DNA from 3 places in the Massilia sp. X63 genome. Region 1 is predicted to be linked to each of the others. Evidence: predicted binding sites of a transcription regulator. Region 1 holds the regulator's gene; each other region holds the start of a gene.
The links. The regulator FNR, encoded in region 1, switches genes on or off when oxygen is low (the NO sensors DNR and NnrR bind a similar motif). The targets are predictions, from matches to a motif close to TTGATNNNNATCAA.
Positions count from the first base shown of each region.

Region 2: the regulator FNR is predicted to act here: its motif matches at 5,160-5,173, upstream of AB3347_RS22775 (CehA/McbA family metallohydrolase).
Region 3: the regulator FNR is predicted to act here: its motif matches at 4,501-4,514, upstream of AB3347_RS14415 (universal stress protein).

Region 1 covers NZ_JBFTEF010000030.1:151-7,513, reverse strand. The annotation lists gene AB3347_RS25620 (DUF2474 family protein) at 1-53, opposite strand, end outside; gene cydB (cytochrome d ubiquinol oxidase subunit II) at 53-1,072, opposite strand; gene AB3347_RS25610 (cytochrome ubiquinol oxidase subunit I) at 1,074-2,552, opposite strand; gene AB3347_RS25605 (hypothetical protein) at 2,984-3,439, shown strand; gene AB3347_RS25600 (hypothetical protein) at 3,466-5,133, shown strand; gene fnr (fumarate/nitrate reduction transcriptional regulator Fnr) at 5,263-6,027, shown strand; gene AB3347_RS25590 (AraC family transcriptional regulator) at 6,038-6,796, shown strand; partial or broken gene AB3347_RS25585 (hypothetical protein) at 7,262-7,363, shown strand, end outside.
Region 2 covers NZ_JBFTEF010000016.1:56,276-63,638, reverse strand. The annotation lists gene AB3347_RS22790 (serine hydrolase) at 1-633, opposite strand, end outside; gene AB3347_RS22785 (M1 family metallopeptidase) at 666-2,519, opposite strand; gene AB3347_RS22780 (TMEM165/GDT1 family protein) at 2,693-3,268, shown strand; gene AB3347_RS22775 (CehA/McbA family metallohydrolase) at 3,284-4,921, opposite strand; gene AB3347_RS22770 (DUF3828 domain-containing protein) at 5,599-6,114, shown strand; gene AB3347_RS22765 (outer membrane beta-barrel protein) at 6,293-7,159, opposite strand; gene AB3347_RS22760 (glucoamylase family protein) at 7,156-7,363, opposite strand, start outside.
Region 3 covers NZ_JBFTEF010000006.1:223,378-230,740, reverse strand. The annotation lists gene leuC (3-isopropylmalate dehydratase large subunit) at 1-1,142, opposite strand, end outside; gene AB3347_RS14425 (chemotaxis protein CheA) at 1,416-3,317, opposite strand; gene AB3347_RS14420 (protein phosphatase CheZ) at 3,317-4,195, opposite strand; gene AB3347_RS14415 (universal stress protein) at 4,587-5,054, shown strand; gene AB3347_RS14410 (response regulator) at 5,215-5,859, shown strand; gene AB3347_RS14405 (Crp/Fnr family transcriptional regulator) at 6,281-7,075, shown strand; gene AB3347_RS14400 (glycine zipper 2TM domain-containing protein) at 7,250-7,363, opposite strand, start outside.

The DNA.
Region 1 (7,363 bases):
CTGTCATGGTCCGGCCTCTCGTGGCCCGGCCTGTCGCGGCGCGGCCCGTCCATCAGTGGTACCCCGCGTCGGCCTTGACCTTGCCCCGGAACACCCAGTACGACCAGGCCGTGTACATCAGGATGATGGGCAGGATGAACAGGGTGCCGACCAGCGCGAAACCCTGGCTGCTCGGAGGCGAGGCGGCCTCCCAGATCGAGATCGCGGGCGGCACGATGTGCGGCCAGATGCTGATCGCCATGCCGCTGTAGCCCAGGAAGATCAGGGCCAGCGCGGCCACGAAGGGAACCCGATGCGGCAAGTCGTCCTCGTCCCCTGCCAGCGAGCGCAGCAGCAGCACGATGAACACGGCCACCAGCACCGGCACCGGCGCCAGGAACAGGATGTTTGGGAAGCTGAACCAGCGCGCCGCCACCGCCGGGTCGCGCCACGGGGTCCAGATGCTGACGATGACGATGGCGGCGAGCAGCATCAGGGCCAGGGGACGCGCCACCTGCACCATGCGGGCGTGCAGTTCGCCCTCGGTCTTCATCACCAGCCAGGTGGCGCCCAGCAGGGTGTAGGCGATCATCACGCCGACACCGGCCAACAGCGGAAAGGGCGCGATCCAGTCGAGCGGCCCGCCGGCATAGCTGCGCCCGGATACCGTAATGCCGTCCAGGAAGGCGCCCAGCGCCACGCCCTGGAAGAAGGACGCCACCACCGAACCGCCGATGAAAGCCTTGTCCCACAGGTGGCGCTCGTGCTCCCTGGCCTTGAAGCGGAACTCGAAGGCCACGCCGCGAAACACCAGGCCGACCAGCATGAAGATCAGCGGCAGGTACAGTCCCGACAGGATGATCGAGTAGGCCACCGGGAAGGCCGCCAGCAGCCCCTCCCCGCCCAGCACCAGCCAGGTCTCGTTGCCGTCCCAGACCGGCGCCACCGTGTTCATCATGGTGTCGCGGTCGCGTTTCTTCGGCGTGAAGGGAAACAGCAGGCCGATGCCCAGGTCGAAACCGTCCAGCAGCACGTACATGAAGACGGCGAAGTAGATGATGACCGCCCAGATGACGGTGGTGTCGATGCCCATGCTAGCTCCCCCGCCGGTCGTGATCGTGACCCTGGTCGTGTGGATGACTGCCCTCGCCTTCCGGCCCCGGCTCGTCGTCGTTGGCCACGTCCGCCGCCGACAGCGGCCGCATCGGCGTGCGCTCCTCGCCGGGGCCGCCCTCGGCCGGTCGGTGCAGCTCGAAGCGCTGCGGCCCCTTGCGCATCATGCGCAGCAGGTACACGGTGCCGGTGCCGAACACGAAGACGTAGGCCGCCACGAACAGCGCCAGGGTGAGCGCCAGCGAACCGGCGCCGTGCGGCGAGACTGCGTCGGCGGTGCGCAGCACCCCGTACACGACCCAGGGCTGGCGCCCGACCTCGGTCGTGGTCCAGCCGGCCAGGATGGCGACCAGGCCGGCCGGTCCCATCCACAGAGCGAAGCGCAGGAAGGGGCGCCTGGTCCATAGGCGGCCGCCCCGGCGCAGCCACAGGCCCCAGGCGCCCAGCGCGATCATGAGCAGGCCCAGGCCCACCATCAGGCGGAAGCTCCAGAACACGATCAGCGAGTTCGGCCGGTCTTCGCGGGGAAATTCCTTGAGTCCGGGGATCTGGCCGGTCCAGGAGTGGGTGAGGATGACGCTGCCCAGGTGCGGGATGCCCACTGCAAACCTGGTCCTTTCCTCGTCCATGTCGGGGATGCCGAACAGCAGCAGCGGAATCGCCCGCTCGCCTTCGTTCTGCCAGTGCCCTTCCATCGCCGCCAGCTTGGCCGGCTGGTGCTTGAGGGTGTTCAGGCCATGGAAGTCGCCTACCAGGGCCTGGATCGGGGCCACGATCAGGATCATCCACATCGCCATCGACAGCATCTTGCGCACCGCCGGGTTGTCGCGTCGCTTGAGCAGCTGCCAGGCGCCGGTGGCGCCGACGATCAGCGCCGTGGTGAGATAGGCGGCGATCACCATGTGCAGCAGCCGGTACGGGAAGGACGGGTTGAAGACGATCGCCAGCCAGTCGGCCGGCACCATGCGCCCGCCCTCGATGGCATAGCCGCGCGGGGTCTGCATCCAGCTGTTGGCGGCCAGGATCCAGGTCGACGAGATCAGCGTGCCGACCGCGACCGCGCAGGTGGCCGCGAAATGCAGGCCCGGTCCGACCCGGGTCCAGCCGAACAGCATCACGCCCAGGAAGCCGGCCTCGAGGAAGAAGGCGGTCAGCACCTCGTAGGACAGGATCGGGCCCATGATGCTGCCGGCGAACTCGGACAGGTAGCTCCAGTTGGTGCCGATCTGGTAGGCCATCACGATGCCTGACACCACCCCCATGCCGAAGGTGACGGCGAAGATCTTCAGCCAGTAGTGGTAGAGGTCGACGTAGACCTGGCGCCTGGTGCGCAGCCAGCACAGTTCGAGCACGGCCAGGTAGCTGGCCATGCCAATCGTAATCGCCGGAAACAGGATGTGAAAGGACATGGTGAACGCGAACTGCAGGCGTGCCAGGTCCAAGGCGGACAAACCGAACATGCAGGGCCCCTTTTGTTCGTTGTACTGCGCGGTTTTACTGCGGCGGCGTGACCAGAATCTAGCATGCAGGCTGGGGCCGCACGTTTGGACGAGCAGAATTGATGCGCCAATGCGTCACCCCGGCGCCGGCCGGCCCCGGAGTGCGGCGACAACTGCACGACTGCGCCCAGGCAAAGGCAAAGGCTTTATAGCTTCCGAAATCTTTCTTTCTGCCAGAAAACCGGAAGCCACTGATCCATATTAATGACCCGTCAGATCGGTCCTAGGCCCCCGAAACACTCGACTATATTGGCTGACGATTCGGGCCCGGCAGCGCCAGATCCTGCGATCAGGCATGCCATCCAGCCCGCTATCCGGCGGCCCGGCCGGCACGTCTTGCGGCGCTGCGTGCCGGGTCATCCATCGATCGTCGATGTGAAAAGGAAATGGTCATGACGAACAACCAGATCAAGCAGGCAGCCGCGCGGCTGGCGCCCGGCGCCGGCGGCGCGGACATGCGCTTCGCTTCCTCGGCCGTGCCGACCGCGTTCGCGGAAGTCCGGCAGGACGTGGACGGAGGCGCCGTGCGGCAACTGTTCCAGCCTGCCGCAGCCGGCCCCGAACCCGAACTGAGCGGGACCGGCTTCACCTACCGCCACAACTGGGGCGCGCGCCGCGGCCAGTGGGTGCTGCGGCTCAACTGGTCGGCCATCGGCCCGCGCTCGCGGGTGCTGGTGGCGATCGGCGAAGGCGCCGCCGGCGGACCGGATGCCGGCAAGTTCATCGGCTCGGCGCGCTACACGGTCCACAACGTCGCGCCGCGCGCCGGCGGCGTCGACATCTGGGTGGACGTCGAATGGAGCAGCGACATCCTGCTCTACGTCGACTACCTCGTCGTCACTCCCTGACCCATCACAGCCACAAGGAGAACAGCATGTCGCCAAACGATCGTCTCGACCGGGACGCCGCCCTCAGCCTCGACCATCCGCGCACGACGGGCGATCCCGCCGTCTCCTCGGCCTACCAGGCGCCCTACGCCGAAGCCGAAGCGCAGGTGCAGGCCGGCGCAGCCAGCATCGCGCCCGCACTGTCCGGCAACGGCTTCACCTACCGCCATGACTGGGGCCTGCGGCGCGGCCAATGGGTGCTGCGCCTCAACTGGGACCAGATCGGCACCCGCTCGCAGGTCTTCGTGGCCATCGGCGAAGGCGCTCCCGGCGGCCCCGAGGCCGGCAAGTTCATCGGCTCGGCCCGCTACACCCTGCATAACGTGGCCCCGCGCGCCGGCGGCGTCGACATCTGGGTCGACATTGCGTGGGGCGCCGACATCCCGCTGTATGTCGACTACCTGATCGTCAACCCGAACGCGGCGCCCCCGGGCAATCGCACGGTGTCGGTCACGGTGCACCGCCACAGCAGCGTGGCCCTGAGCGATGCCGAGGCCGACCGGATCCTGGCCGACATGGGCGCCATCCTCCAGAACGACGACACCGGGCCGGACGTCGCCACCCCGGTCCAGTTCGTCCGCAACGGCGCGGTGCGGGTGCTGCCGGCCACGGTCCCGGGCACCATCCAGACCTCGGCCGACCTCACCGCCCTCCTGACGGCGGGCAGCGGGGTCAAGATCGTGCAGGCGATCCGCTGGTGCGGCGGCCCGGGCGACAGCATCATCGGCTGCGCCCCGGTCGGCAGCACCACGGTGAACGTGGCGGCGGTGCGCTTCACCGCCAACCAGGAAGGCCTGATCTGGGTGCACGAGTACGGCCACAACTGCGGCCTGCCGCATCGCACCGACGACCCGCGCGCGGTCATGTACCCCTCGGTGGGCGTCGACCACAACGTGGTCAATGGCACCGAGTCGGCCGCCTACCTGGCCGGCCCGCTCAGCATCGACGGCAAGGAAGTGATGCCTGCCGGCGGCTGCTCCTGCGGCGCCGGCGGCCTGCAGGCGCCAAGCGACGTGCGCGACTTCGTGTCCCAGCACTGGATCGAAGGGGTGCCCTACGAGCTGGCCTCGCAATATACCGAGAAGGACGCCAGGCTACTGCTCGACTGGCTGGTCAACGAGCCGGAACGGCACGAGGAGTTCCTGCCGCAGATCGTGGCCACGCTCGGCTACATCGGCAGCACGATCGCGGTCCAGCCAATGATCGACTTCGTGCGCAGCCAGCGCAGCGGCCGCGCGGTGTTCAACGCTAAGAACGCCGCCCTGCTGCGCCTGGGCGACCTGGCCAACTTGTCCGGCAGCCAGGCCGCGGTCGGCTTCCTGAAGCAGGTGGCGGGCGACATGGCGCTGGCGCGCAGCCTGGCGGCCCCGCAGGCGAAGCAGGAAGCGTCCGAGGCCGCCAAGGCCGGCGCCGCGGTGGTCGCGCCGAGCGCCGAGACCCTGGCGGCCGAACTGGCGGTGTCCGCGACCTTCGGCCTGGCCCTGGCCGGCACGACCGAGTCCCAGCGGGCGGTCGAGTCGTTCAAGGCCGATCCGGACGCCTTTGCTTCGGTCAACCAGGCGGCCGGAGAGGCCGCGCAGATCGCCGCCACCGTGCGCGCCAAGGGCCGGGAGGCGTACTACAAAATGAAGGCTGAGCAACGGCACCACCTGTAAGCGCCTGCGCCGTCCGGCAGCTGGAAGGTGGCCGGCCAGGCCGGCCACCTTCTTCCCTCCGGAAAATGAAAGCCCAGAAGCCGAACAGCCGTCTATAATGGCTGCGTCAGCAATCCGCCTTTTTCCGAAATGAGCCATCCCATCTCCCTTCCGGGCGAGGCGCCGATCAGCATCCAGGCCCTCAAGACCAGCTGCAGCGCCTGCAGCATGCACCAGCTGTGCCTGCCGATGGGCCTCGAAGATGCGGACATCAACCGCCTCGACCAGATCATCGGCCGCCGCCGCCGCCTCGTGCGCGACGAGCGCCTGTACGCCATGGGCGAGCCCTTCCGCAACCTGTACGCGGTGCGCTTCGGCCACTTCAAGACCTACCAGGTGAACGCCGCCGGCGAAGCCCAGATCACCGGCTTCCAGATGGCCGGCGAACTGCTGGGCATGGACGCCATCAGCGGCACCCACCACTGCGACGCCGTGGCCCTGGAAGACAGCGAGGTGTGCGAGATCCCGTTCGTGCGCCTGGAAGAGCTGTTCGGCCACGTGCCGGCCCTGCTGCGCCACTTCCACCGCATCATGAGCCAGGAAATCACGCGCGAACAGAACGTGATGCTACTTCTCGGCAACATGCGTGCCGAGCAGCGCTTCGCGGTGTTCCTGGTCAACCTGTCGGCGCGCTACGCGGCGCGCGGCTACTCGCCGAGCAGCTTCCAGCTGCGCATGTCGCGCGAAGACATCGGCAACTACCTCGGCCTGACCATCGAAAGCGTCAGCCGCCTGCTGTCGCGCTTCAAGAAGCAGGGCTGGCTGCAGGTGGACAAGCGCGAAGTCACCCTGCTCGACCCAGTCAGGCTCAAGGCCCTGGCAGCCGGCACCGAGGTCTGCAGCCCGATGGGCTGACGCGGCCGGCATGTCCGCCTCGCCCCTGCTCGACCTGCACGTTCGCAGCTACGGCCAGACGCGGCTCGCCGACCGCCACGACTATGCCCAGCTGGTGCTGCCCCTCAAGGGCGAAGTCGCGCTCGAGATCGCCGGCCGCCAGGGGCGGCTCGATCCACTCCACGGCGCCGTGGTCGCGCCGGGCGCCTGGCACTCGCAATACAGCGCCGGCGCCAACCAGTCCCTGATCCTCGATGTCGGCGCGGCCAATCTCGAACAAGGTCCGTGGCAGCGCCTGCTCGAGCGCCCCTTCACCGCCATCGGCCCCGCCGCCCGCAAGCTGGTCGAATTCATGGGCATCCTGGCCGCCGCCCAGCCGCCCGCGCCCCCGGTACTGGCCGGCTGGACCCCGCTGCTGCTCGATACCCTGACCGTCGGCGCGCCGCAGCCGGCTTCGCGCCTGGCCGCGCTGCTGGCGCGCATCGAGGCCGAACCCGGCCTGCCCTGGAGCACCGAGCGCATGGCGCGTACCGCCGGCCTGAGCGTGAGCCGCCTGCACGCCCTGTTCCGCCTCGAACACGACTGCACCCCGGGCGACTGGCTGCTCGGCTGCCGCCTGCGGCGCGCCTGCGAGTGGCTGGCAGGCACCGACCGGCCGCTGGCCGAGATCGCGCTGGCCGCCGGGTTCTCGGAACAGAGCGCCCTCACGCGCGCCATGCGGCGCACCATGGACACCACGCCGGCGGCGTACCGGCGCGCGCATTTCCGCACCGGATGGCCTGAGCGCTAGCGCCCGCCGGGCCGTGCAGCGGGCGTCATGGCCGGCCTGCCTGCCCTTCCAGCCATGCCAGGCTCCTCCGATGCGCCCCCTCCATTGCATCGCACAGCGATTGGGCCTGCTGCCAGTTCACCCTGTGTTCACGAAACGTCGGTGCGTCGACCGTCCAGTCCACCCCGGCAGCGTAAATCGAGAAGTAGCCGAGGTAGCCGCTGTCCGGGGCAAGGCGTGCCGACGTGATAATCGTAAAACCGGTACTGGAACAAGGGACCATAGTAAGTTTCATCAGTTGGATGACGGCGCCAGGGCATCCGGCCGGCCGGCGTAAAGCATGGAATCTTCATGGTCCGGGCAGCGTGGCCGGCTCGCATTCGAGAAGTCCGCCGGCATCGACTTGTCGTCGACGATCAGGATGCGGTGCTTCGGATCCCGGCAATCATGACATCCTGAATCAATTGTGAAGTTGCTCAGCGTATCATGAATACAAAAGTCCGCCAGGAAACTTTGCGCTTATTTCTACGACGGATGTGTGGCTTTTTTTACGACATGACAGCACGCGGAAGCGGCTGGATTCCGATC
Region 2 (7,363 bases), on a different contig from region 1:
CTCGTGCATGGTCTCGCCCCAGGTCTTGCCCGACTTGGCGGCGATGATCTTGCCGGCCACGATGTACAGCAGGTTGTCGTAGGCGTAGGCGCTTCGGAAGCTGGTGGCCGGCTTGATGTAGCGGAGGTTGTGGATGATCTCGTCGGTGCTGAAATTGGTGGTCGGCCACCACATCAGGTCACCGGCGCCCAGCCCCAGGCCGCTGCGGTGCACCAGCAGGTCGCGGATGGTCATCTCGGCGGTGACGTAGGCGTCGTACATGCGGAAGTCCGGCAGGTGCTTGATCACCGGGTCGTCCCAGGACAGCTTGCCCTGGTCGACCAGCATGGCCAGCGCGGCGGCGGTAAAGGCCTTGGAGTTCGAGGCGATCTCGAAGATGGTCTTGCCGTCCACCCTGGCCGGCTCGCCGCGCTTGCGCACGCCGAAGCCTTCGGCGGCCAGCACCTTGCCGTCCTTGACCAAGGCGATGGCGATGCCCGGCACGTCGAATTCCTTCATGACGCGCTCGACGTCGGCTTTCAGGTCGTACGCCGGCGCCTGGACGGCGGCGGCGGGCGCGGCCTCCTGTGCGAACACGGCGCCGGTGGCGGTAGCGGTCAGCGCGAGCAGGGCCGCGGCTGCAATGCGATTCATGGCAAACACTCTGTTCATCCCCTGGTTATCGTTTATTTCGTCATCTGCTTGTCGACGCTGCCCTGCGTCTCCGGGTGGTAGCGCTCGCGCGCGGCCTTGTACACGCGCTCGGCCCAGGCGCGGTCTTCCGCATTCGCGCGCAGTGCGCCGTACAGCGGCACCACGAACTTCTGGCGGCCCACGCTCATCAGGAAGGCTTCCAGGTTCGGGCGGATGCCGCGGTAGCCGGCGTGCACCGCGGCGCGGTAGAAGCGGAACGCGACTTCGTTGTTGCCGGTCTTGGCCAGGCCATAGGCCTTGTCCAGTTCTTCCAGTCTGGCGGCGTTGGTCTTGTTGTCGATGTCGTTCAGGAACTTCATCCACTCGGCGGCGTTCCAGTCCTTGGCCGGCAGTTGCGCGGTCGTCATCTCGCCCTTGAGCCAGCGTGCGGTGGTGTCGTTCAGCCTGGCCAGGCGGCTCGACACGGCCTTCTTGGCGCTGGCCGGGATGCCCGGACCATACAGCCATTCGTCCAGCTCGGCGTCGCTCATGATCGCCGGGTTCCTGGCCAGCAGGTTGGCGCGCAGGAAGGCCACGAACTGGTCGGTGGTCACGCTCTGGAAGGCGTGCTGGTCGAACCAGCTGCGCAGGAAGGGATCGAAAGCGGCGCGGCCGGCGCGCTGCTCGAGGGTGCGCAGGAACCAGGCGCCCTTCGGATAGGCCAGGCCTTCATCCGTATAGTGCTCGGAGCTCGTGTCCGGGTCGCGCGTGAGCAGCGCCTGCTTGGCCGTCGGAATGTCCTTGAGCGAATCAAGCGCTTCTTCCTGCTCGAGCTGCAGGTTCATGGTCGCCACTTCCTCGCCGTACAGCTTCTCGAGGATGCGGGTGGTGACGTAGGTAGTGAAACCTTCGTTCAACCACCAGTGCTTCCACGAGGCGTTGGTCACCAGGTTGCCCGACCAGCTGTGCGCCAGCTCGTGCGAGACCAGGTCGACCAGGCTGCGGTCGCCCGCGATCATGGTCGGGGTCAGGAAGGTCAGGCGCGGGTTTTCCATGCCGCCGATCGGGAAGGACGGCGGCAGCACCAGCATGTCGTAGCGGCCCCAGCGATATGGGCCGTACAGCGATTCGGCCGCGGCCACCATCTTCTCGGTATCGGCCAGCTCGTACTCGGCGGCCTTGATGCGCATCGGCTCGGCGTAGACGCCGGTGCGCGGGCCCAGGGTGCGCGCTTCCAGCTCGCCGATGCCGATCGCGATCAGGTAGGACGGCACCGGCTGCGGCATGCTGAACTTCCAGCCGCCCTTGCCGGTGGCCTTGGGATCGTTATCGGCGCTCATCACGACGCGCATGCCGCTAGGGGCCTGGATGCGCGCGGTGTAGGTGAAGCGCACCGCCGGGGTGTCCTGGATCGGCACGAAGGAACGCGCGGCGATCGGCTGCGACTGGCTGAACATGAACGGGTACTTGCCCGACATGGTCTGCTTGGGCGTGAGCCACTGCAGCGCCGGCGCGGTGGGCGCGGTCTGGTAGTGGATGCGCACCTTGGCCGGCTGGCCGGGCAGCGCGATGTGCAGGGCCTGGCCTTTTTCGGTATCGGGCTTGTCGAGGGTGTACTTGACCGGGCGCCAGGCGCCCTTCGCATCCTGCGCCTCGATCTTCGAGATGCTCAGTTCACGGGTGTCGAGGTCCAGCGTGCCGGCCTTCTTGTCGAGCCAGTCCAGGCTCAGGTCGGCGTAGCCGGCCAGGGTCCTGCGCGTGAAGTCGGCCTTCAGGTCCAGGTGCAGGGCGGTGGTCTTGACCTGGTCGTACTTGGCATAGCTGAGGGGATCGAGTGCGAACGCGTAGGCGCTCCACTGGCAGATAAAGGCGCAGGCCGTGGCGCGCAGCAGGGTGCTTGTCTTCATGGTCTCTCGTGGAAGGATCGAGCCCGTCGCACAGCCCAGGTAGGGCCGGGGGCGCAGGCAGGATAGCACTTTCAACCGTGCCGGAGAAGTACGAGCGCGGGCTTGGCGCGCGCTGTATGCACGGCTGCCTCTGCTATGATCGAAGCCTTCGTATCTGCCCTAGCTGCCGCTTCATGGACGCCTTTCTCGTATCGACCGGCATCGTGGGCCTTGCCGAGATCGGCGACAAGACCCAGTTGCTGGCCTTCCTGCTCGCCGCGCGCTTTCGCCGCCCCCTGCCGATCGTGTTGGGCATCTTCGTGGCCACCGTCGCCAACCACGCCTTTGCCGCCGCCGTCGGCGCCCTGGTGAGCGAACTGCTGGGACCAGGCGTGATGCGCTGGGTGCTGGGCCTGTCCTTCCTGGCGATGGCCGCCTGGACCATGATTCCCGACCGGATCGCCCCCGAAGACACCCCGCCGGCACGCTACGGCGTGTTCCTCGCCACCCTGCTCGCCTTCTTCATCACCGAGATGGGCGACAAGACCCAGGTGGCCACCGTGGCCCTGGCGGCGCGCTACGACGCGATGGCGGCGGTGGTGGCCGGCACCACCTTCGGCATGATGCTGGCGAACGTGCCGGCCGTGGTCTTCGGCGAGCGCATGGCCAGGCGCGTGCCCCTGCTGCTGGTGCACGGGCTGGCGGCGCTGATCTTCGCGGTGCTGGGCATCGCCACCCTGATGGGCGCGGGCGAAGCGCTCGGGTTCTGAACGGACGCCGCGGCCTCACTCCTGCGTGACCCACACCGGCGCCGACCACAGCACGTTGCCGTCTTCCTGCGTCACCTTCGCATAATAGAAATGCCTGCCCGGCGCCGGCGTGAAGCTGGCGGTGGCCAGGTTCGCCACCTCGGTGACCGTGCCATTGCGCCCCGGCACCCCTTCCATGATCGCCACCGCCGCCGCCTTCTTGCCCGCGCTGGAAGCGAAGTGCGCGGTGAGCGTGAGCGGGCCGCGGTTGACGAAGCGCTCGCCCATCATCTTTCCGTTCGCGGTGAACACCAGCTGCGAGCCCTTGTCCATGGTGGCGAACACGCGCCGCGCCTTGAGCGCCTCGATGAAGCTGTCGCGGGTGAGCGCCGTCCCGTTGGGCAGCAGGATGCCGGTGCGGTTGGTATAGGACGCGCCCCAGTTGGCGCAGTGGTTGTCCTGGTTGGTGCTGAAGGCGACGTGGTAGCCGGCTTCGAGCAGGCGGTTGCAGGCCTGCTCGAAGTTGCTGCGCCGGGTCTCGCTCTCGGCGTCGTTGGTGGAGAACGCGGTACTGTTCATCACCTCGCACAGCGCCATCGCCTCGTCGCCGTCCGCCGTGTAGGCGAGCGGCACGCCGTTCACCTTGAACTGCCCGCTGTGCGCGGGATGGTTGAACTGCCCCACCCAGCCGCGCGCCCGCATCAGGGTGTAGAGCGCGCCATAGTCGCTGCGCGCGATGCGGGTGTCGGCCAGCAGCTCGCCCAGGGCATTGGTTTCCCAGCCCAGCAACTCGTCGCTGTTGAAGATGTTGATGTGGCCGCCGTTGTTGATGACGCCCCACTCCATGCCGTACAGGGCCAGGAAGCCCGGCTTGGTGGCGTTGAAGGCGGCCGCGCTGGCCAGGCCGGCCCGGTACAGGTCGCGCGCCTTGGCCGGATCGGCATTCGGGTTGGTGCCGTCCGAGCCGTCGTACATGTGGTTGTGCTCGGAGACCGCCAGGATGTCGAGGCCGCGCCCCCTGGCATAGGCAAACGCGGCCTCGGGACCGTACTTGGCCTTGAGCGGCTCCTGCGCGCCCTTGCAGTCGTCCAGGGCGGCGCCGCCGTCGCTGTGGTTGCTCTGGCTGTGCAGGTTGGCGAGATATACGGTATAGGGCAGCGCGCCGGTGGCCGGCGCCATCGCCGCGCCGGCAGCCTCGCGCACGCCGGGCAGCGGCGCGAAGCGCGGCATGCGCGGCGCGGCCGGCTGCCCGACCGCGATCTGCCAGTCCTGCTCGACGGCGCCGTGGTGCTCGTCATGGGCGACGCCGCGCAGGATGGCGTGCAGGCGCACCGCGTACAGGCCGGCCCGGGCGGGCGCGCCCTTGATGCGGCCGTCCCACATGACCTGCACCGGTACGTCGCTGCCCAGGATGGGATTGGCGCCGCGCCAGACCCGGACCACCCGCTTGTGCGGATCGACCAGTTCCAGCTTCCAGTAGACGTTCCCGGACTGTTCCAGGCCGGGGTAGCTGAAGTTGAGGCTGAAGGTCCGGCGCGCATCCGCTGTGCCCTGGAAGGGCGCGTGCAGGGTGGCGTCGAATTCCTTGTGCTCGGCCGGGGCCGCGAACGCGCTGCTGCAGCACAGGGCCAGCAGGAGCGCACGGAGGGAGGGGGGCAGGATGATGGTTTTCATGATGCAATTTTTGCAATTGCACACAAAGTCTTGTTGATTTAACAACCATCACGGTGAGACATTATTTACGCATCTCTTGTTCCTAAACTAAAAATTAAAGATGAATGAAGTTTTCAGGACGTATGACGATGCGCTAAGTAAATAGTTTCTGGAAAGCATGGAGATTTAGTCAGGGAGTCGTAGCGATTCAAGGCGCCGCTGGCCTCATTTGGAGCCTATTGATGCTTGTGGCCGCAAATTGACTCTAGACAAACCCTATAGCCCAGCTTCGCGCAACGATAGCCGCTTAAGTTCGTTAATCCCCAGAACGACCATGCACGGGCTAGTACCGCCCCATATGGCGGGATCGGGCGGCCTAACGATGGATATCACTTCACCGCGCATACAGAGCTACAGATCACGCGCGCCGCCCTGTGCACTTATGGTCAACCAACGACAAAAGTCTGTACCCAAGGCGGCGTTCCGGCCGTCCTGAGACTGGGAATGCTGATCAATCCAGAACGCAAAGCGGCGACCAGAACACGCAAGGCGGCCATAACGAAATAAATTCAAAAGCACTCAACCTAAACCACGGAGGCAATAAATGGCAATGGACGTGTATCTGCAGATCGACGGGATCAAGGGCGAGCAACGCGGCTTTTGGCCGGGGCCGAATTATGAAAAGGAGAAGCCAACCTATGTTGTCTACCGCCGCTAACCGTGTTGTTGTGACTGTACTCGCTCTCTTCGCCCTCGCGTGGGGAGACGCAGTGGCTGCTGCCAAAGCAGAAACTGAAGCTGGGGTGGTGGCTAAGCTGTACAAGGATTTTGCTTGGCAGGCAATAGCGGCCCAGACGGACCTCTTCGGGGATGTCCTCGCGAACCAAAGCCGGCCTACCCTTGAGAAGTATTTCACACCTGCATTAGCGGATTTACTGGTCAAGGACGCGGCTTGTCAAGTGAAGCACAAGGGAATCTGCAATCTTGAGGTCGCCCCCCTGTTCGACTCTCAGGACCCTAGAGTGACAGACCTAGAGGTGGCGACTATAGCGCCTGGCAGGGTTGCTGTTACTTTCAAGGACCCCACGAATGACGAGGCAACGAAGATCGAGTTCGTAGTTGCGCAAATAGCTGGAAAATGGAAAATTGCTGACATCATTTACAAGAGGGATGGATGGTCACTCAAGAAAGTTTTGTCGAATAAGATTCCGTAGTCGTGAGGAACGAAGTTGTACGCATATGCAGCCTCGCCCCCATGCTGGTTGCGTCAGAGCGCCATTGTGGGAGCGCCCGCCCTCAGAACATTGGCGATCGGAACCTGGAAGAGCTCGCGACCGCCAAGGGACCGGACCTGTAAGCCAGGACAGAATCCAGCCCGGCGACCGGAACTGATCAGAAATGGAAGTCCGCCCTTACCATCGGGGTACTGGCGCGCTGCCCTGCCCCGCCGGTGGTCTGGCGCGAATTGCCGAACTTGTTGTTCCAGAACTGGTAGCCGACGCCGACCCGGATCTTCTTCGGCGCGTAGCCGAAGCGCGGGCCGATGTCGACCATCAGGGCCATGTCGAGGTTGGTCTCGGCGCTGGTCGGGTTGCCGGTTTCGTCCAGGCCCTTGGCGGCGATGAAGTTCAGGAAGCCTTCGAAGGACCAGTGCTCGCTCACCGGGATGCCCCAGCTGGCGCCGAACATCGGGTGGGTGTCGTAGGTGTAGCGCCCGCGCACGTTCGAGATCGGCGGGAAGGCGCCGCTCGGCGCGTTCGATTCGCGCAGCCACAGGATGCTGGTGTTCAGGAAGCCCGGCACGTCCCACATCAGGGTGGGGCCTAGCACCAGCATGCGCTTGCGCGAGTTGTAGCCGACGTCTTCCTTGTGGTTGAGGTCGAAGCCGACCGTCAGGCCCATGCCCTTGACCTTGCCGAATCGGATTTCCTGGCCGCGCAGCGCGCCGATGTCGAGCGTGTGGCGGTACAGCAGGTAGGCTTCGCTTGCGCCGCTGCTGCTCCCCAGGGAGCGCGGGTCGGTGCTGTCGGATTTCAGTACGTCCAGGTTGAGGTAGTTGCTGCCGTACTTGTAGCCGCTGGCGTGGGTGAACGCCACGATGTGCTTCTTGATGTGCTCGGGGTTGAAGGGTTCGGCGAAGCGGGTGCCGTAGCGGTAGCTGACGGCGTTGTCGCTCCAGTCCATCGCCATGGCAGGCGCGGCGCAGCACAGCAAGATGGCGCAGGCTGCGCCGGTCCATCCTGTCGATCGTTTGTTCATGTTCTTGTCCCTGACTGGTTGTCGAGATGGCCGGCGAGCGCGTCCGCCGGCCTGCGTTCCACATAGTGTTCCACCCGGTGCTCGCGCCCGTCGTCGACGAGCTCGATGGTATTGCCCTGCTGTCCTGCCCCGTCGAGCACCAGCAGCTCGCCCACCGTGGCAGGCAGCACCGTGACCTGGTAGTCGGTCCGTCCATGGCGGTAG
Region 3 (7,363 bases), on a different contig from region 1:
CCCGAACCCGGCACCACCATCGCCAGCTTGACGGTGGGCGCGCGCCGGCGGCCGCGCACGACCTCGGCGGCCGCGCGCAGGTCTTCGATGCGCGAGTTGGTGCAGGAGCCGATGAAGACCTTGTCGATCCGGATCTGGTCGATCGGGGTGTTCGGCGCCAGGTCCATGTAGGCCAGCGCCTTTTCGATGGCGCCGCGGCGCACCGCATCGCTTTCCTCGCGCGGGTCCGGCACGCGGCCGTCCACCGAGGTGACCATCTCGGGCGAGGTGCCCCAGGTGACCTGCGGGCGGATCTCCGATGCGTCGAGTTTCACCACGGTGTCGAATTGCGCGCCTTCGTCCGAATGCAGGGTGCGCCAGTAGGTCACGGCCTGTTCCCATTGCTCGCCCTTGGGCGAGAACGGGCGGCCCTTGACGTAGTCGATGGTGGTGTCGTCCACCGCGACCATGCCGGCGCGCGCGCCCGCTTCGATCGCCATGTTACAGACCGTCATGCGGCCTTCCATCGACAGCGCGCGGATGGTCGAGCCGCCGAATTCGATGGCGTAGCCGGTGCCGCCGGCGGTGCCGATCCTGCCGATCACGGCCAGCACGATGTCCTTGGCGGTCACGCCCGGCAGCAGTTCGCCTTCGACCTGCACCAGCATCGACTTCGATTTCTTGGCCAGCAGGGTTTGCGTGGCCAGCACGTGCTCGACTTCCGAGGTGCCGATGCCGTGCGCCAGGCAGCCGAAGGCGCCGTGGGTGCTGGTGTGCGAGTCGCCACAGACCACGGTCATGCCGGGCAGCGTGGCGCCCTGCTCCGGGCCGATCACGTGCACGATGCCCTGGCGCTTGTCGTTCATGTCGAAGTAGGTCAGGCCGAAGCTCTTCGCGTTGGCGTCCAGGGTCTCGACCTGCAGGCGCGAGGTGGGGTCGGCGATGCCCTGGGCGCGGTCGGTGGTCGGCACGTTGTGGTCGGCCACGGCCAGGTTGCTGGAGGTGCGCCATAGTCCGCGGCCGGCCTCGCGCAGGCCCTCGAAGGCTTGCGGGCTGGTGACTTCGTGCACCAGGTGGCGGTCGATGTAGAGGACTGTGGTGCCATCGGCGTCGGCACGCACGACATGGGAATCCCAGAGTTTGTCGTAGAGCGTTTTTTGCATGGTCTATCCGGTGAACGCGATACCCCTGATGCGGGGACGATTTTTGATTATGCCATAATTGTGCACTGCCGCACCAAGCCGGGGCAACGCATTTTTCTGCCAATCAATCCACGTACATGCAAATATTATTTGCATAGACAACTTGCGATGCAAATTAAAAAAGCCTGAGCGGGCTTGCTCAGGCTTTTGTATGCGCTTTTGTCACAGAGTGGAAACAATCCCCGCTTTGCGCACTGCGGTAACTACGTAGGGTGGTCGGCAAAGCCGACCACCCTACGCCGCGAGGCGCACGTTGCTGCGGCAGCCATCCATCAGGAAGGACAGGCCGACCACCAGCACCAGTTCGCCCTCGGCCGAACGGGCGGTGCCCGTGATGCCTTCGACGGAGAGCGCGGTCATCGGCTTGATCACCAGGTCGGCCGTGCCGTCCACCGCGTTCACCGCCAGGATGTAGGGTTGCGGCGCGTTGATGACGATGCCGACGCGTTCCGAGCAGGCTTCGTAGCCCAGCGCCAGGGCCAGCGAACGCACCGGCAGCGGGCGTCCCTGGTCCTTCAGCACCGGCGCGCCGCCGACGCACTGGAACTCTTCCGGCAGCTCGACCACGCGCTCGACGACGGCCATCGGCAGCGCCAGCGAGGCGCCCGAGGTCGACACCAGCATGGTCGGGACGATCGACAGTTCGATCGGCAGGCGGATCGCAAACTTGGTGCCATGGCCGAGCGACGAATCGATGCGGATCGCGCCGCGGTTCTTCTCGACCGCGGTCTTGACCACGTCCATGCCCACGCCGCGCCCCGACACCGAGGAAGCCACTTCCTTGGTCGAGAAGCCCGGCAGGAACACCAGCTGGTAGGCGTCGTCGTCGTTCGGGGCGCCGTTCTCGCCGATCAGGCCCTTGTCGATCGCCTTGCGGCGCAGCCTGACCGGGTCCATGCCCTTGCCGTCGTCCTGCAGCACGATCATGACGCTGTTGGCTTCCTGCCATGCCTTGAGCAGGATGAAGGCCTTGGCCGGCTTGCCGGCGGCCACGCGTTCTTCCGGCGACTCGACGCCGTGGTCGAGCGCGTTGCGCAGCATGTGCACCAGCGGGTCGTACAGGCTGTCCACCACCACGCGGTCGACCTCGGTCTCGGCGCCTTCGATGGTCAGTTCGACATCCTTGCCCAGGTCCTTGGCCAGCTCGCGCACCAGGCGCGGGAATTTCTGGAACAGGCGGCCGACCGGCTGCATGCGGGTGGCCAGCGTGGCGCGCTGCAGTTCGGCCGAGTAACGCGACGCGCGTTCCAGGGTCTCGGTGAGCGTGGCCATCAGGGCGGCGGCCGGGCCTTCGAACTTGAACTGCTGCAGGCGTTCGAGCAGCACGGCGGCCTGGTTGGCGGCCTGCACCGATTCGCCCGCCACTTCCAGCAGTGCGTCCAGCTTGACCGCATCGATGCGGATGCTTTCGTCCTTGGCCGGGGCGCTTGCTGCGCGCGCATCGGCGACCTTGTCGTTCTGGCGGCGGTCGACGCCGTCCCAGCCGCCCGGTTTGGCGGCCGGCGCAGCGTCGGCAGCGGCAGCGGCAGGCGCCTGGGCAACAGCCGCGGTGGCGGCCACGGCCGGCGCCGATCCTGCGGCAATCGCGACGCTCGCGGGCACTACGGCGTTGTACATGCCAACCCAGTCGAGGCCATCGTCACCTGCGGCCGGGACTGCGGCAAGGGCGACAGGCGCAGCGGCGACCGCTGCAGCCGCGGGTACGGCGGCCGGCGCCGCAGCCGGAGCGGCCGGGGCTGCGCTCGGCGCGCCCTTGCCTTCGATCGCGTCCTTCAGGATGCGTTCGAGCGCTTCCGGCATCTGCGCCAGGCCTTCCGGCGGCGTGCCGTTGTTGAGGTCGTTCAACTGGTCGGCCACGAAGCCGGAGGCTTCGAGCGCGGCTTCGATCGCGAGCGGCGTGACCGGCGCGGCGCCGGTGCGCAGCGCGTCGAACAGGTTCTCGGTCAGGTGGCAGGCCGCGACCAGCGCGGGCAGGCCCATGAAGCCGGCGCCGCCCTTGATCGTGTGGAAGGAACGGAACACCGCGTTCAGCGTTTCCTTGTTGTCGGGATCGCGTTCGAGGCGCAGCAAATGTTCTTCAACATTCACTGCAAGGTCCATCGCCTCGACGACGAAGTCCTTGAGCATATCGTCCATTAGAACCCCAGATCGGCCAGAAGATCGTCAACACTGTCCTGGTTCAGTGCCGTATCCGGCACCGACGGGCCCTGCATCAGCGGCGCAGGCGCAGGCGGGACTTCTTTCTTGGCCAGCTTTTCCTTCAGGTCGGCGGGGGCGCTGTCGCGCAGCAGCTGCGCCAGCTCGGCTTCGACGGTCTGGGTGATCTTGACCACCTTCTTGATCAGCTGGCCGGTGATGTCCTGGAAGTCCTGCGCCATCATGATCTCGAGCAGGCGCGCCTTTTCCGCTTCGGTCGCTTCGTTGACGGCGGCGGCGAACTGGCGCGCGTCGCCGGCCAGGGCCTTGAACTCGTCCAGGCTCAGCTTGCCCGAGAACAGGTCGGCCCAGCGGTTTTCCATGTCCTTGGCCTGCTTCGACAGCAGGTCCTGCGCCGGCATGCCTTCGTCCAGGGTGTTCAGCACCTTGTTGGCGGCCTGCTCGGTGAGAGTGGCGACGTATTCCAGGCGGTCCTGGGCATCGTTGATGGCCGACGAGGCTTCGGTCAGCGCCTTGTCGTAGCCCAGCTCGCGCAGCGAATCGTGCAACAGGCGCACGATGCCGCCGAGGCGCTCGAACATGGCGTGCTCGCCGTCGCTGCTGGCGGCCGGCAGGGTCGTTGCAGCCACCGGAGCGGCCGCAGCCGTGGCAACCGGCGCGGCCGCGGCGGTCGCCGGAGCGCTCGAGGCGGCCACCTGGTCGAACAGGGATTCGAGGTCGTCCTCGTCGGCCGGGGCGGCATTTGCCGCAGCGGGCGCGGCCTCGGGCGCCGGCGCCGGGGCGGCGGCGGGAGCGCTGGCGCGCTGCGCCGCCACTTCCTCGAATAGTGCGTCGAAATCGTCAGCGGCGTTGGTCATGATCCCTGCTTCTCCATGGTGTTTAAGTTCGCAATGAGCGTTGCAATTACGGTATTTTTACTGCGCCCATCCGGCCATTTCGGCGGCACGCGGGATGGGTCAAATCTGCATGGGAGTGTAGCAGTGTGGTTGCCGTAGGTAAATGTCGGAGACGGAGACGCAACAAAATGGACAGTGAAACTTAATTCCGCGACAATTAAATTGCAGGGTTCCTGAATAATTACACAAGGGAGGTGTTGTTTTTCGTAACGCGAAGCGTATTCTTAACCCGGTGTTGTTGTGCCATTGAAATAAATACCCGGAGTTTGATCGAGCTCAACAGTTTGCGTTCTTGCAATCGCCGCCATGCCGTGTTCGCTCCAGAATGGCGTGGCCATTGGAGGAGTCAACCATGTATCGCAAAATCCTGATCACCACCGACGGCTCGGCCGTGTCGCAGCATACGGCCTGCGCCGGTGTCAAATTCGCGCAACAGATGGGCGCCGAGGTGCTGGCCCTGTTCGTCGCGCCCGAGTACCAGTACCCCGTCTATGTGGAAATCATTCCGCCCTCCTACCCCAGCGAAGAGGAATACATCGCCCAGATGCGCCGCATGGGCGAAGAATACATGGGCAAGATCATGCGTTCCTGCGCCGGCGCAGGCCTGAAGCATGCGTGCATGACCGCGTTTTCCGACAGCGCCGCCCTCAAGATCGTCGACGTCGCCGAGCAGGAAGGCTGCGACCTGATCTTCATGGGCTCGCACGGCCGCAGCGGCTGGGGCCAGCTGTTGCTGGGCAGCGTCACCAACAAGGTGCTGTCGCACACGAGCAAGCCGGTGCTGGTGCACCGCCTGATCAGCGAGCCGGCGCCGGCATGAGGCGCGCAGCAGGGCATGGCCCCGGGAAGCCGGCTCCGGGCCCCGGGAAGCCGGCTCCGGGCCCCGGGAAGCCGGACCTGACGAAAGTACGACAAATACCGGTACGATCCCGTGTTAGCCTGCATCGGTCATCGTCGCGTTCACCTCGAAGGATGGATTTATGATTCGCATAGTCATTGCCGACGACCACACGATCATGCGCGAAGGCCTCAAGCGCATCCTCGACGGCGCACCGGATATCGAGATCGCCGGGGAAGCGACCAACGGCTTCGAAGTGCTGGCCCAGGTACGCCAGGGCGGCTTCGACCTGCTGCTGCTCGACCTCTCGATGCCGGGCCGCAGCGGCGTCGACCTGATCCGCCAGGTGCGCAGCGAAGCGCCCAAGCTGGCGATCCTGATCCTGACCATGCACGAGGAAGAGCAGTACGCGGTGCGGGCCATCCGCGCCGGCGCCCAGGGCTACCTGACCAAGGAAAGCGCGGGCACCCAGCTGGTGGGCGCCATCCGCAAGGTGGCCTCGGGACGTCCATATATCAGTACCGAGGTGGCCGAGCAGCTGGCCCTGAACATCATGACGCCGAACGAACAGCTGTTGCATAAACAACTGTCGGACCGCGAGTTCGAGGTGTTTTCGCTGCTCGTCGGCGGGAAGTCGATCACGGAAATCGCGAACAGCCTGCACCTGTCGGTCAAGACGGTCAGCACCCACAAGACCCGCATCATGCAGAAGATGGGCATGACGTCGTTGTCGGAAATGGTCCAGTACGCCGTGGCGCACAGGCTCTTGTCTCCGATGAAGGCGTAATACAAAGACGTTTTAGACACGCGGCAGCTCGTTTTGTGCCTGCGACGCCACGCTTCCAGGGTAGGAATTTCTACCCTGACCTGCTCCCCTCCTCGCTCCCCCCTCCCCGCACTTCCCTCTGGCGCCCCATGTCGCGGGTCGGAATATTCCTACAAGCCTGTCATCCTTCCTACCTACATATTCAGCCATCGCTGATATCCGTGCCGGACTCGTGTTGGCATACTGAATTCAGCGTTTCGACTTGCTTGCGATCCAAGTCCCAGCGTGAGCCACCGGCAGCGGGAATTTTCCAAAGCACCGGTTGCCTGCTCCGCCCTGTGGTCGCCGCCTGAAACCCTGAGTCTTTCACCTGGAGATGAGCATGCAGTCCCAGCCAACGTCAGAACCACGCAACGTCACTCAGCCGACCCTGCATACCCCCATGGAAGCCGGCCGCCAGCGCCAGGGACGTCTCTGGTCGAACCTCAAGGAAGTCTGCGACCTGCTGCGCATTCCCGCCAGCGTCTCGGTCACCTCCGAAGAACTGCTGTTCCAGCACGTCCAGTTCAAGACCGGACAGCGGGTACACACCATCGGCCAGGCCTTCGACACCCTGTACATCGTCAACTCCGGCTTCCTCAAGACCGTGCTCATCGACGAGTTCGGCAACGAGCAGGTGCTGAGCTTCCCGATGAAGGGCGACATGCTGGGCGTGGACGGCATCCACACCCGCCACTACGCCTCGGAAGCCGTGGCCCTGTCCGACTGCGACCTGATCCTGCTGCCGTTCAAGAAGCTCACCGCCCTCGGCCGCGTCCACGCCGAGCTCGAGAACATGATGTACGGCGTCATGAGCCGCGAACTGGTGCGCGAGCAAACCATGATCGGCATGCTCGGCGCCCTTTCGGCCGAAGCGCGGGTGGCCCGCTTCCTGGTTTCGCTGGCCGACCGCTTCGCCGCGATGGGCTACTCGAGCAAGCTGTTCAACCTGCGCATGACCCGCCACGAGATCGGCAGCTACCTCGGCCTGACGCTCGAAACGGTCAGCCGCACCCTGTCGGCCTTCAACGAGATCGGCCTGATCACCGTCGACCAGCGCACCATCGGCATCAAGGACGCCGAGGCGCTCAAGACCCTGCGCCGCCTGCCGCCCTCGCGCTCGCGCACCAAGGGCGGCGCCAAGCAGAAAGCCGAGAGCGAACAGCCCGGCGACGACCAGGTGCTGGCAACCGCCTGATCGGCGTCGTAAAAAACAAGGCCGGTTCCCGCCAGGGCGCCGGCCTTGTTTTTTCGTAGGGTGGGCGGCTATGCCGCCCGCGCGTTCACATCACCTTAGCGCAGAGGCAAACCGATCAGCATTCATGCGCTGCTTGAACGCGTGGGCGGGAGACCCGCCCACGCTACTCTTAAATTATTGGTCGCGCGACAGCACCCCATTGTTCACCCGCACCCGATCGCCCTGGCGGAAGCCCGGATCGTTGTCGAACTGCAGGGTCTGGGTCGCGCCGCTGTTGGCATAGCGCAC